DNA from 3 places in the Frankia sp. CcMO1 genome. Region 1 is predicted to be linked to each of the others. Evidence: predicted binding sites of a transcription regulator. Region 1 holds the regulator's gene; each other region holds the start of a gene.
The links. The regulator LexA, encoded in region 1, represses DNA repair genes until DNA is damaged. The targets are predictions, from matches to a motif close to CGAACNNNNGTTCG.
Positions count from the first base shown of each region.

Region 2: the regulator LexA is predicted to act here: its motif matches at 1,779-1,792, upstream of recA (recombinase RecA).
Region 3: the regulator LexA is predicted to act here: its motif matches at 1,679-1,692, upstream of ruvC (crossover junction endodeoxyribonuclease RuvC).

Region 1 is NZ_CDWTMG010000022.1:11,689-15,903, reverse strand. Features, by position in the region: gene nrdR (transcriptional regulator NrdR) at 26-571, opposite strand; gene AC08OU_RS05165 (LysM peptidoglycan-binding domain-containing protein) at 898-1,296, opposite strand; gene lexA (transcriptional repressor LexA) at 1,601-2,371, shown strand; gene hflX (GTPase HflX) at 2,437-3,897, opposite strand; gene AC08OU_RS05150 (helix-turn-helix domain-containing protein) at 4,137-4,215, shown strand, end outside.
Region 2 is NZ_CDWTMG010000075.1:1,378-5,592, forward strand. Features, by position in the region: gene AC08OU_RS11600 (hypothetical protein) at 43-372, opposite strand; partial or broken gene AC08OU_RS11605 (recombination regulator RecX) at 317-613, opposite strand; gene recA (recombinase RecA) at 617-1,654, opposite strand; gene AC08OU_RS11615 (DUF3046 domain-containing protein) at 1,821-2,015, opposite strand; partial or broken gene AC08OU_RS11620 (ATP-dependent helicase) at 2,208-4,215, shown strand, end outside.
Region 3 is NZ_CDWTMG010000017.1:9,658-13,872, forward strand. Features, by position in the region: gene ruvB (Holliday junction branch migration DNA helicase RuvB) at 1-265, opposite strand, end outside; gene ruvA (Holliday junction branch migration protein RuvA) at 395-1,138, opposite strand; gene ruvC (crossover junction endodeoxyribonuclease RuvC) at 1,138-1,653, opposite strand; gene AC08OU_RS04220 (YebC/PmpR family DNA-binding transcriptional regulator) at 1,757-2,512, opposite strand; gene pdxT (pyridoxal 5'-phosphate synthase glutaminase subunit PdxT) at 2,535-3,134, opposite strand; gene pdxS (pyridoxal 5'-phosphate synthase lyase subunit PdxS) at 3,131-4,063, opposite strand; gene AC08OU_RS04235 (hypothetical protein) at 4,213-4,215, opposite strand, start outside.

The sequences.
Region 1 (4,215 bases):
CGCTTCCGGCCGAGTGGTCCCGGCCCTACCTGCTATGCACCTGCTGGGTGCCGGTCACCGGCGAGGCATCGACGGCGCCGCGCGGGACCGGTCGAGCTGGTCCATCCCGCATGGTGGGAGGTCCGGCGGCCTCGGAGCGCAACGCGACGATCGCGGATTCGAAGTCGGTCAACGACTCGAAGGCCAGATACACCGAGGCGAAGCGGAGATAAGCCACCTCGTCGAGCTCACGGAGCGGACCGAGGATCGCCCGGCCGATCGCCTCCGCGGGCACCTCCGCCGACCCCGACGAGCGGACGGCATCCTCTACCCGCTGCGCCAGAAGCGCGAGATCATCATCCCGCACCGGCCGGCCCTGGCAGGCCTTGCGGACACCGGCGATGACCTTGGCCCGGCTGAACGGCTCGGCCGCCCCGCTGCGCTTGCGAACCTGAAGGGACGCCTCCTCCATCGTAGTGAACCGGCGACCGCAGGACAGGCAGGACCGCCTGCGGCGGATCGCCGAACCCTCCTCGGCCTCCCGACTGTCGACGACGCGACTGTCCGGATGCCGGCAGAACGGGCACCGCACGCGCTACGCCTCCTTCGCCCGCGCCGGAGCCGACCGCCCCGGACCGGGGACGACGGGACACCGTTGAGGACCCGGCATCCACGCCGGACGGACCACCTTGTGGATGGACCGCCAGCTCCCCGTGGAAGACCTGTGGAACAACCTGTGGATGACTTACACCCCGGTAAGCACCAGATGTTGTGTCCACGGTAGCGCACGGCCCCAGAGATGGGGACAGCACCCCCGTATGGTCCGTGTGGTCCGCACCGCACGTCGACGAAAGACGACGGCGCGCGAGCCCCCGCGCCGAGACACTCGTGGACCCGGGAAGCCGGGGAAGCCGGGCGTCAGGGAAGGAGTAGCGACTGGCCCGGGGTGATCAGCGGCGACCGCAGGTGGTTCAGCCGCATCAGCCGGTCCACCACGACCCGGGTGTCGGCGCTCTCGTCGAGCGCCACCGCCACCGCCCACAGCGTCTCCCCCGGCACGACCAGATGGCGCCGCGGCGCCTCCGCGGCATCCGGCCCGGCGATCGACACCCCAGGCATGATCATGATTGCTACCGCCACGACAATCGCCACGACAATCGCCACGACAATCGATACCACCACCACCCGACCCCGCCGGGTCAGCCGGAGCGGCGGGGGTGCGGGCGGGCGACCCGGCGGGTATCCCGCCGGCCGGCGACCCGCCCGGTCCCTGGCCGTCGACAGGTCGACGACCCGCGCCCTGTGTGCGGATCCCATGGCACCCTCCCGTTCCGACGACACCGAACGCCGAAGATCGAACCTTCGTTCGATCGAACGCGTGGTCGATTGTCGCATCGGGAACCGGAAACCGCCAGGAACACGCTCGAACAGACGTTTGAGATTCTGCGACCCGCCGGTTACCGTCGAGTCGATCGGGTGTGAACCGGGCGGTTTCCCTCGGTCACGGACAGCGGCGAGTCGGTGGGTGACGGCTTCCGGAGCGGGACGGTCCGCCGTGCGGCCACCGGCCGGCCGGTGGCCGCACGGCGGAAGAAAAACGCGACGAGGAGAGCGGTAAGCGATGACTAGCCAAGGCAGGGGTACGCGCCGGGGCGGAACCCGCGGCAACGTGCGAGCCTTTCCCGAAGGCCCCGCGGACGCGGGCCTGACCCCCCGGCAGCGCAAGGTGCTAGAGGTCATCCGGGCCGCGGTGGAGCGGCGCGGATATCCGCCCAGCGTGCGGGAGATCGGTGAGGCGGTCGGCCTCACCAGCACCAGTAGTGTGGCTCACCAGCTCAAGGTGCTCGAGGAGAAGGGCTACCTGCGGCGGGACCCGAACCGCCCGAGAGCGATGGAGGTGCTGACCGTCGAGCACCCCCGGCGGCGCGCGGATGCGGACGCGGGCGCGACGACGGTGGCGGGCACGATTCCCATCATCGGTGAGGCGGCGCCGGGCACCACCGAAGGAAGCAAGTCGGACGCCGCCTACGTGCCGGTGCTGGGCCGAATCGCCGCCGGTGGCCCGATCCTGGCCGAGCAGGCGGTCGAGGACGTCTTCCCGCTACCCAGGGAGATCGTCGGCGAGGGCACTCTGTTCCTGCTCCGAGTCGTCGGCGACTCGATGATCAATGCGGCGATCTGCGACGGTGACTGGGTGGTCGTCCGCCAGCAGCCGGTCGCGGACAACGGGGAGATCGTCGCCGCAATGATCGACGGGGAGGCGACGGTCAAGCGCCTGCGGGTTCGGGACGGCAAGATCTGGCTACATCCGGAGAACCCGGCCTTCGCCGACATCGCCGGTGAGGATGCGACCATCCTCGGCCGGATCGTGGCTGTGCTCCGCAGGGTTTGACGTGGATCGGCCGGCCGCCCATCGGGTGGCCGGCCGGGTTGCCTCGCGTTTGATCGCTCCTGGGCTCAGGCCCGGTAGGCGTGCAGCTCCGCCGCGAGTCCCGGGGAGACCCGGGCGGACAGCCGGGTACCGGTCTCGGTGTGCTCCAGCGTGAGCACCTCGCCGTTCGCGTGCACCCGGGAGACCAGGTCGCCCCGGCTGTAGGGCACGAGCACGCGCATCTCCACGTCGGGATGCGGCACCCGGGCACAGAGCGCGTCGACCAGCGCGGCCAGCCCCTCGCCCGTGCGTGCCGAGACGAACACGGCGTCTGGGGCGAGCTGGCGCAGCCCCGCGACGACCGTCGGCTCCACGGCGTCCACCTTGTTGACGACGATCAGCTCGGGAACACCGCCCGCGTCGATGTCGTTGAGAACCTCGCGCACGGCGGAGATCTGCGCGGCCGGATCCGGCGATGATCCGTCCACAACGTGCAGGATGAGATCGGCATCGGCGACCTCTTCCAGCGTCGAGCGGAACGCCTCGACAATCTGATGCGGCAGATGCCGGACGAATCCGACGGTGTCGGTCAGGGTGAAGGCCCGGCCGTCCGGCAGGGTCGCCCGCCGCACGGTCGGATCGAGGGTGGCGAACAGCGCGTCCTCGACTAGGACACCCGCGCCGGTCAGCCGGTTGAGCAGCGACGACTTACCGGCGTTGGTGTAACCGGCGATCGCCACGCTGGGGACCTCGCCCCGCCGCCGGGCGGAACGCTTGGTCTCCCGCACGGTCGTCATCGCGGCGAGCTCGCAGCGCAACCGCGCCATCCTGGCCCGCAGCCGCCGACGGTCGGTCTCGATCTTCGTCTCACCGGGACCACGGGTACCGATGGGCGCCCGGCCGCCGCCGCTGGCCGCGGCCCGCGACATCGACTCACCCCACCCACGCAGCCGGGGCAGCATGTACTGCAACTGCGCGAGCTCGACCTGGGCCTTGCCCTCTCGAGAGGTCGCGTGCTGGGCGAAGATGTCCAGGATGAGGGCCGTCCGGTCGATGACCTTTACCTTGACGACCTCCTCCAGCTGCCGCAGCTGACCCGGGGTGAGTTCGCCATCGCAGACCACCGTGTCCGCGCCGGTCGCCGCGACGACCTCGGCGAGCTCGCGCGCCTTGCCCGAACCGACGTAGGTCGCGGCATCCGGCCGATCGCGGCGCTGCACGAGCGCGTCGAGCACCACCGAACCGGCGGTCGTGGCGAGCGCCGCGAGCTCCGCCATGGAGCTCTCGGCCGACCGCAGGGAACCCGACGTCCATACGCCGATGAGGACGACACGCTCCAGCCGCAGCTGCCGGTACTCGACCTCGGTGACGTCGTCGAGCTCGGTGGCGAGACCGGGAACCCGCCGCAACGCGGCGCGATCCTCCAGGTCGAAACCGTCCCCAGAATCGTCGAAGAAGTTCGGCAGGTAAGACGGATCGGCGCCAGTCAGCTTGATGAGGGATCTGTCGAGAGTGGACGCATCGAAGGCGTCAGCAGGAAGTGTCATACCATCCGTTCTCAACGCGGCCCGTTACCGCACCATTCCGCGATCATTCCGTGCCGCTTGCTCCGGCCGGGCCCCACGACCCGGTGGCCCGAGGAGGATCCGCCGGTCCGGAAGACCCTGCCACGCTCGTGGCGCGTCTCCCCCCTCGTTTCCCGGCGAATCCCGTCGCCAACCAGGGTCCCACGCCACCACGTCGATCGCGAACCGTTTTGCCGCTCCGCCGGCGTAGCGTCTGCGCCGTGTACCACGAGTACCACGAGAGACGGGCCCGCCGCCTCGCCGCGACGATCTGGGACAGCTCGGGCCGCCCGACTCCCC
Region 2 (4,215 bases), on a different contig from region 1:
AATAAGGGCGCATTGACGGCCCAGGCTCAATCTCCCCACCACTCACACCGAGCCGTCGTCTTCGTCGCCATCGACCACCCAGGCCATCCGACCTCCGCCGTCGAGCCCCTGAGCGACTTGCTCGCTCACGACCCGGACCGCCAGTTCGACCGGATAGCCCTTTCGGGTCAGCATGGCGAGGAGCCTTCGGGTACGGACCTGCTCGGGCAGGCGGTCCATCGACCGCAGCCGACGAAGGACGAGCTCGCGGGCGGCCTCGACGGTGTCCCGGATCCACTCCCCGCTTACGCAGCTCTGTGGCCAAGGCCTGCCTACCCAGCCCACGACGGGCCCGAGCGGAGGAGACGAAGGCGGCGGCGAAGGCCTCATCATCGATCAGACCGACGGCGGCCAACCGGTCGAGGACCACACCGGCAATCTCATCGGTGGCCCCTCGTCGCCGCATGGTCGCCGCAAGCTCTGCTCGACTCCTCGCTCTGGTCGCCAACTGATGCAGACAGATCTCCCGCGCGACCGAGATCGGATCCTTCAGCCACGGCTCTTCGTCCGCCGCGACGGCCGTCCGGGCGAACGACGGACCGGCCGCGACATTCCCCGGATCTGCTCCTGCCATCGGCTACAGATCGACCGGGACGGGCGCCACGGCATCGGATTCGAGACTGGGCAGGATGCCGAGCTTCTCCTTGATCTTCTTTTCGATCTCGTTGGCCAGGTCGGGGTTGTCCCGCAGAAACGACCGGGCGTTCTCCTTGCCCTGGCCGAGCTGATCGCCGTCGTAGGTGTACCAGGCACCGGACTTACGAATAATGCCGTGCTCGACCCCCATGTCGATCAGGGAACCCTCCCGGCTGATACCGCCTCCGTAGACGATGTCGAATTCGGCGGTCCGGAACGGCGGCGCCACCTTGTTCTTCACCACCTTGACGCGGGTCCGGTTACCCACGGCCTCCGTGCCGTCCTTGAGGGTTTCGATACGACGGACATCGAGGCGCACCGACGCATAGAACTTCAGCGCCTTACCACCGGTCGTGGTCTCCGGGGAGCCGAACATCACCCCGATCTTCTCGCGCAACTGGTTGATGAAGATCGCGGTCGTGCCGGAGTTCGCCAGCGCCGCGGTCATCTTGCGCAGGGCCTGGGACATCAGGCGGGCCTGGAGGCCGACGTGGCTGTCCCCCATCTCACCCTCGATCTCGGCCCTCGGGACCAGCGCGGCCACCGAGTCGATAACGATGATGTCCAGCGCGCCGGACCGGACGAGCATGTCCGCGATCTCCAACGCCTGCTCGCCGGTATCCGGCTGGGAGACCAGCAGACCGTCGGTGTCGACGCCGAGCTTTCCCGCGTACTCGGGGTCGAGCGCATGCTCGGCGTCGATGAACGCCGCGATACCACCGGCCGCCTGCGCGTTCGCCACCGCGTGCAGGGCGACGGTCGTCTTCCCGGACGACTCCGGGCCGTAGATCTCAATGATGCGCCCCCGCGGCAGCCCGCCGATGCCGAGCGCGACATCCAGAGCAATCGAACCGGTGGGGATGGCCTGGATCGGCGGCCTGGTGTCGTCCCCCAACCGCATGACCGATCCCTTGCCGAACTGCTTGTCGATCTGCGCCAAGGCGTTATCCAACGCCTTCTCACGGTCGAGTCCTGCCATTGGAGTTACTCCATGCTGAGGTCGTCGAGTCTTGGCCACGAGGATGACGTTAGGCCGTGGGTCCGACAGTTTCGAGGGTCGAGGATGATCTGTGGACAAGTAGCCGCACAGGGACGACTCTAGACGAACATACGTTCGACGACCCGACGACACACCGGACGGTGGCTCAGCGATCCCGCGCCGGCACATCGAACTCCTCGCACACGGTTCGCCAGACGGTCTTGGCGTCGTCACCACGGGCCAGGGCCACCTCGACCGTCGCGCCACCGAGACCGGACAACACATGATCACGCGCAAACGACTCTGCGTACGCGGAACCGAACCGTGTGTTCATCTTCGCCCAGAACTCGGTCAACCGCACTTCGCCAGTGTGCACCGTCCGGACGGGACGGGACCACCCAAGGGGGTCCTGGTCGGGGATCCCCGCCGGGGGTCCCCGGTTGGGGTTCCCACCGGCGGAACCACGGTCGGGGGGAACCACGGTCGCGGGAACCACGACCGGGTCGAGGCCGGGCCCCACAGCGGGCCCGGCCTGAACCACACCGGCGGAAAGTTGTCGGTCCCTCGACGCAGACTGGTCAACGTGCCCAGCTTCGCTTCCCCCGATCCGCCAGATCCGCTCACGGCGTTCTCCGCCCCGACCCGGAGCTGGTTCGGCGCGGCCTTCACCGCCGCGACCCCCGCCCAGCGGGGCGCGTGGGAGGCGATTCGCACCGGCGGCAACGCGCTGGTCGTCGCACCCACGGGTTCGGGGAAAACGCTGGCCGCCTTCCTGTGGTCGCTGGACACGCTGGCCCGCTCGGCGCCGCCGGCCGAGCCCACCCGGCGCTGCCGGGTGCTCTACGTCAGCCCGCTCAAGGCGCTGGCCATCGACGTCGAACGGAACCTGCGGGCGCCGCTCGCGGGGATACGCTCCGCCGCGCAACGGCTCGGTCTACCCCAGCCGGACGTGACCGTGAGTCTGCGGTCGGGCGACACCCCCGCCGCCGAACGGCGCGGTTTCGGCGCCCGGCCCCCCGACGTCCTGATCACCACCCCGGAGTCGCTCTTCCTCATCCTCACCAGTGCCGCGCGGGAGTCGCTGCGCGGCGTCCGGACGGTGATCGTCGACGAGGTCCACGCGGTGGCGGGCACCAAGCGTGGCGCCCACCTCGCGCTGAGCCTGGAGCGTCTGGACGCCCTGTTGGACACCCCGGCCCAGCGGATCGGCCTGTCCGCCACGGTGCGGCCGGTCGAGGAGGTCGCCCGCTTCCTGGGCGGAACGGCCCCGGTGGCGGTGGTCCGCCCCCCCGCGGCCAAGACCCTCCAGATCGACGTCGTGGTGCCGGTCGAGGACATGACCCGGCTCGGCGGACAGCTCCTCGACGGGTCCCCGGACGGCTCGGCGGCCTCCGCCCCGCACCGAGCGTCGATCTGGCCGGCGGTCGAGCAGCATGTCCTCGACCTCGTGCTGGCCCATTCCGCCAGCATCGTCTTCGCCAACTCGCGCCGGCTCGCGGAGCGGCTCTGCGCCCGGCTGAACGAGCTGTACGCCGAACGGCTCGCCGCGGCCACCGCCGCGGGCGAATCCGTGGCCGGGGACGGGCCGGGGGAAGCCAGCCGGACGTCACCCGCGGCGTTGATGGGCGCCTCGGGTCAGGGCGGCGGCACGGCGTGGCCGGAGATCGCGCGGGCCCACCACGGCAGCGTGAGCCGGGAGCAACGGGCCGGAATCGAGGAGGATCTCAAGGCTGGCCGGCTGCCCGCGGTCGTCGCGACCTCCAGCCTGGAACTCGGCATCGACATGGGAGCCGTCGACCTGGTCGTGCAGATCGGGTCCCCGCCAAGCGTCGCCGCCGGGATGCAGCGCACCGGCCGCGCGGGCCACCAGGTCGGCGCCACCAGTCGCGGCGTCATCATCCCGAAGCATCGCAGCGACCTGCTCGAATGCGCCATGGTCGCCGAGCGGATGCGCTCGGGGGCGATCGAGCGGCTGCGGTACCCGCGCAACCCCCTCGACGTGCTGGCCCAGCAGATCGTGGCAATGACGGCGATGGAGGACTGGCACGTCGACGAGCTCGGCGCGCTGGTCCGACGCACCGCGACGTTCGCGACGCTGCCGGCCTCCGCCTTCGAGGCGGTCCTGGACATGCTCGCCGGCCGCTACCCCTCCGACGCGTTCGCCGAGCTGCGCCCCCGCATCACCTGGGACCGCGTCACCGGGATCCTCACCGCCCGCCCGGGCGCCCAGCGGCTCGCCGTGACCAGCGGAGGCACCATTCCCGACCGGGGCATGTTCGGCGTCTTCCTCGTCGGGGAGCGCTCCAGCCGGGTCGGGGAACTCGACGAGGAGATGGTCTACGAGTCGCGGGTCGGCGACGTGGTGCTCCTCGGCTCATCCGGCTGGCGCATCGAGGAGATCACCGCCGACCGGGTCCTGGTGACGCCGGCTCCGGGACGGCCCGGTCGGCTCCCCTTCTGGCATGGCGACGCCCCAGGCCGACCCGCCGAACTCGGCCGCGCGCTCGGCGCGTTCCTGCGCGAGATCACCAGGTTGCCGGCGCAGGCGGCGGCCGACCGCG
Region 3 (4,215 bases), on a different contig from region 1:
CCGGCCCACTAGTCATCCGCAGCGGAGCCTCGAGCTCCTGCGCCATGATCATCGCAAGGCTGGTCTTACCCAGACCGGGCGGGCCCGACAGCAGGACGTGGTCCGGCGGGCGACCGCGCGCCCGTGCCCCCTCGAGCATGATCGTAAGCTGCTCGCGCACCTTACGCTGGCCGACGAACTCGGCCAGGGTGCGCGGACGCAACCCGGCCTCGAAGGCGCACTCCTCGGGACTCGCCGCGGCGGACACCAGGCCGTCGTCACTCATGTCCCACCTCCGCGTACCCCCGCCCCCCGGCGTACCCCCGCTCCGGCTGACCGCCGCCCCGACTACCCTCGCCCCGGCTGACCAGCGCCCGACGCGGCCGCGCGCCGCCTAGCGGCGTCATAACGGCCCTCACCTGCGTAACACGGCGAGGCTCGCGCGCAGCAGTGCCGCGGCGTCGGGCGGGGCGCCGCCGGTTCCCGCGCCGGCCCCGGCCCGGAAACCCGGGGCACCTTCCTTGCCCGGGACGTCTCCCTCGCCCGGGACGGCACGCTCGCCACCCGCAGCGGCGCCCTCGCCGGCGGGCGCGGCCAGGACCACGAGCGCCCGCGACACGGCGTCGTCGGCCTCACGACCCGAGTAGCCCAGGCCCACCAGCGCCTCCCGCACGGTCGCCGCGACCCCGACGGCATCGGCCGGCACCGGTTCCGGTCCCGGCGTCGGGCGCGGGCCGGGCAGCGGCGCACCACCACTCGGCGGACCGAGCCGGTCCCGCAGGTCCAGGACGATGCGCTGCGCACCCTTGCGCCCGATACCGGGGACCTTCGTCAGCACCGCGAGATCCTCCTCGGCAACGGCGCGGCGCACCGTGTCGGGATCGTGCACTCCGAGCACGGCCTGGGCGAGCTTGGGCCCGACCCCGGCCGCGCTCTGCAGGATCTCGAAAACGTCGCGCGCATCGGCGTCGGCGAAGCCGTAGAGGGTCAGCTCGGTCTCGCGCACGATCAGGGTGGTGGCGAGGGAGGCGGACTCCCCCACCCGCAGCCGCGACAGCGTCGACGGCGAGCAGTGGACGAGCAGGCCCACCCCGCCGACCTCGATGACGGCGGACAGCGGGGTCAGCGCGGTGACCGTGCCGGCCAACGACGCGATCATCAGGTGGATCCGCCCGGCGCGGCGGAACGGAACCGGGCCAGCGCCGGCCCGCGCCACAGGTGGCAGAGCGCCAACGCGAGGGCGTCCGCCGCATCGGCCGGGCGTGGCGCCTCGGTCAGCCCGAGCAACCTGGTGATCATAAAACTGACCTGCGCCTTGTCCGCCCGGCCGCTGCCGGTCACCGCGGCCTTCACCTCACTGGGCGTGTAGAGACCCACCGGCAGGCCCCGCCGGGCGGCCAGCATGATGGCGACCGCCCCGGCCTGCGCGGTACCCATCACGGTACGCATGTTCGCCTGGCTGAAGACCTTCTCAACCGCGACCGCCTCCGGACGGGTGCGATCGAGCCAGGCGTCGATGCCGTCGGACACAGCGCACAACCGTTCGGCGACCTCGGCGGTGGCGGGGGTGCGCACCACCCCCACCTCGACCAGGCGGGCCCGGACACCGAGGCCACCGTCGACGACCCCCAGGCCACACCGGGTCAGCCCGGGATCGACCCCCAGCACCCGCATCCACCCTCCCGACCGCACGTTCACAAGAACATTCGTTCGAATCTAGGGGCGGCGACGCAACCGGACATCCACGACACGCCCAACAGATCGCCTGAGAAGACGATCAGCTGCCGACTAGCTCCATCACGTCGTCGGAGATGTCGGCATTGAACCAGACGTTCTGGACGTCATCGAGATCCTCAACCGCCTCGATGAGCTTGAGGACCTTGGCGGCGGGTTCGGCCTCCAGCGGCACGCTCACGCTCGGCAGCCAGGAGATGTCCGCGGAGGTGACCGCCAGGCCGGCGCCGGTGGCGGCCACCCGCACGGCGTGCAGATCGGTCGCCTCGGAGACCACCTCGAAGGCCTCCCCGACGTCGTTGACCTCCTCCGCGCCGGCGTCGAGCACGGCGAGCAGTACGTCGTCCTCGGTGAGGCCGGCGGTCTTCTCGATAAGCACGACACCCTTGCGGTTGAACAGGTACGACACCGACCCCGGGTCGGCCACCGTGCCGCCGTTACGGGTGATCGCCACCCGGACATCCGACGCCGCCCGGTTACGGTTGTCGGTCAGGCACTCCACGAGGATCGCCACCCCGCCCGGGCCGTACGCCTCATAGGTGATGTCCTCGTAGTTCACCCCACCGGCGAGCTCGCCGGAACCCCGCTTGACGGCCCGTTCGATGTTGTCGTTCGGCACGGACTGCGACTTCGCCTTGGCGATGGCGTCGGCGAGGGTCGGATTGCCCGCGGGGTCTCCGCCGCCCGTCTTGGCCGCCACCTCGACCGTCTTGATCAGTTTGGCGAACAGCTTGCCCCGGCGGGCATCGATGACCGCCTTCTTGTGCTTGGTGGTCGCCCACTTGGAGTGGCCGCTCATGACCTGCCTCTCTTGCGCCCGATCATCGACCGGACCCGGACGATCGGACGCTGTCGACGAATAGCCGGTGCGCCCGGGCATCACCGGTCAGCTCCGGATGGAACGCGGTGGCCAGCAGCGGCCCCTGGCGGACCGCCACCGGCGCCTCGGCGACACGGGCCAGGACCTCGACCGCGTCTCCTGCCTTTTCTACCCATGGTGCCCGGATGAAGACCGCGTGCACAGGTGGCCCCGCCACCCCGACGACCTCGAGGTGTGCCTCGAACGAGTCCACCTGCCGGCCGAAGGCGTTACGCCGGACGACGATGTCCAGTCCGCCGATCAGTGGTTGATCCGGCCGGCCGCCCACGACGTCCCGCGCGAGCAGGATCATGCCAGCACACGAACCGAACACGGGCAACCCCGCGGCCACCGCCGCCCGCAACGGCTCCAACAGCTCGAACACGCGCAGCAACCGGCCGATCGTGGTGGATTCACCCCCGGGCAGGACGAGCCCGTCGACCTCGGCAAGCTCCACCGCGTGGCGCACCGCCACCGGCCGCGCGCCGGCCTCGGTGAGCGCCCGGGCATGCTCGCGCACATCCCCCTGCAACGCGAGGATGCCGATCCGCGGGCCACTCACCAGCCGCGGTCGGCGTAGCGGGCTTCCGGGGGAAGCTCGGTGACGTTGATGCCCACCATCGCCTCGCCGAGGCCCCGGGAGACCTTCACCAGAACGTCGGGGTCCTTGAACATGGTGGTCGCCTCGACGATGGCCCGGGCGCGGCGCGCCGGGTCCCCGGACTTGAAAATCCCGGACCCGACGAACACCCCGTCCGCGCCGAGCTGCATCATCAGCGCCGCGTCCGCCGGAGTGGCGATACCGCCGGCGGTGAACAGCACGACGGGCAGCCGGCCGAGCCGGGCCACCTCGGCGACCAGCTCGACCGGGGCGCGCAGCTCCTTGGCCGCCGTGTAGAGCTCCTCGGCGGGCAGTCCCGACAGCCGGGCGATCTCCGCCCGGATGGTACGCATGTGCACCACGGCGTTGGACACCTCGCCGGTGCCCGCCTCACCCTTGGAGCGGATCATCGCCGCGCCCTCGGCGACCCGGCGCAGTGCCTCCCCCAGGTTGGTGGCCCCGCAGACGAACGGCACCGTGAAGCGCCACTTGTCGATGTGGTGGTGCGGGTCGGCGGGCGTGAGGACCTCGGACTCGTCGACGTAGTCCACCCCGAGCGCCTGCAGCACCTGTGCCTCGACGAAATGCCCGATCCGGGCCTTGGCCATGACCGGGATGGAGACCGCCTCGATGATCTCCAAGATCATGTCGGGGTCACTCATCCGCGCCACCCCACCCTGCGCCCGGATGTCGGCGGGAACCCGCTCCAGCGCCATCACCGCGACAGCGCCGGCGTCCTCGGCGATGCGGGCCTGCTCGGCGGTGACCACATCCATGATCACGCCGCCCTTGAGCATCTCCGCCATGCCGCGCTTGACGCGGGCGGTACCGGCCTGCCGGGCGGAGTCGATCGCCGGGCCGGCGGCGGGGGCAGTCTGGCCCTCGGGCATGATGTGCCGTCTCTTTTCGCTGGGTCGGGTCGCCAGGGCCGCGGGGTACCGGCATGTCTGGCACCTGCATGCCGGCTACCCCGCCGGATGGTTCCCGTGCGGGTGGGTCGGTTTTCCATGGTACGGCGATCTCGCGACCGGCCGAGCCGTCA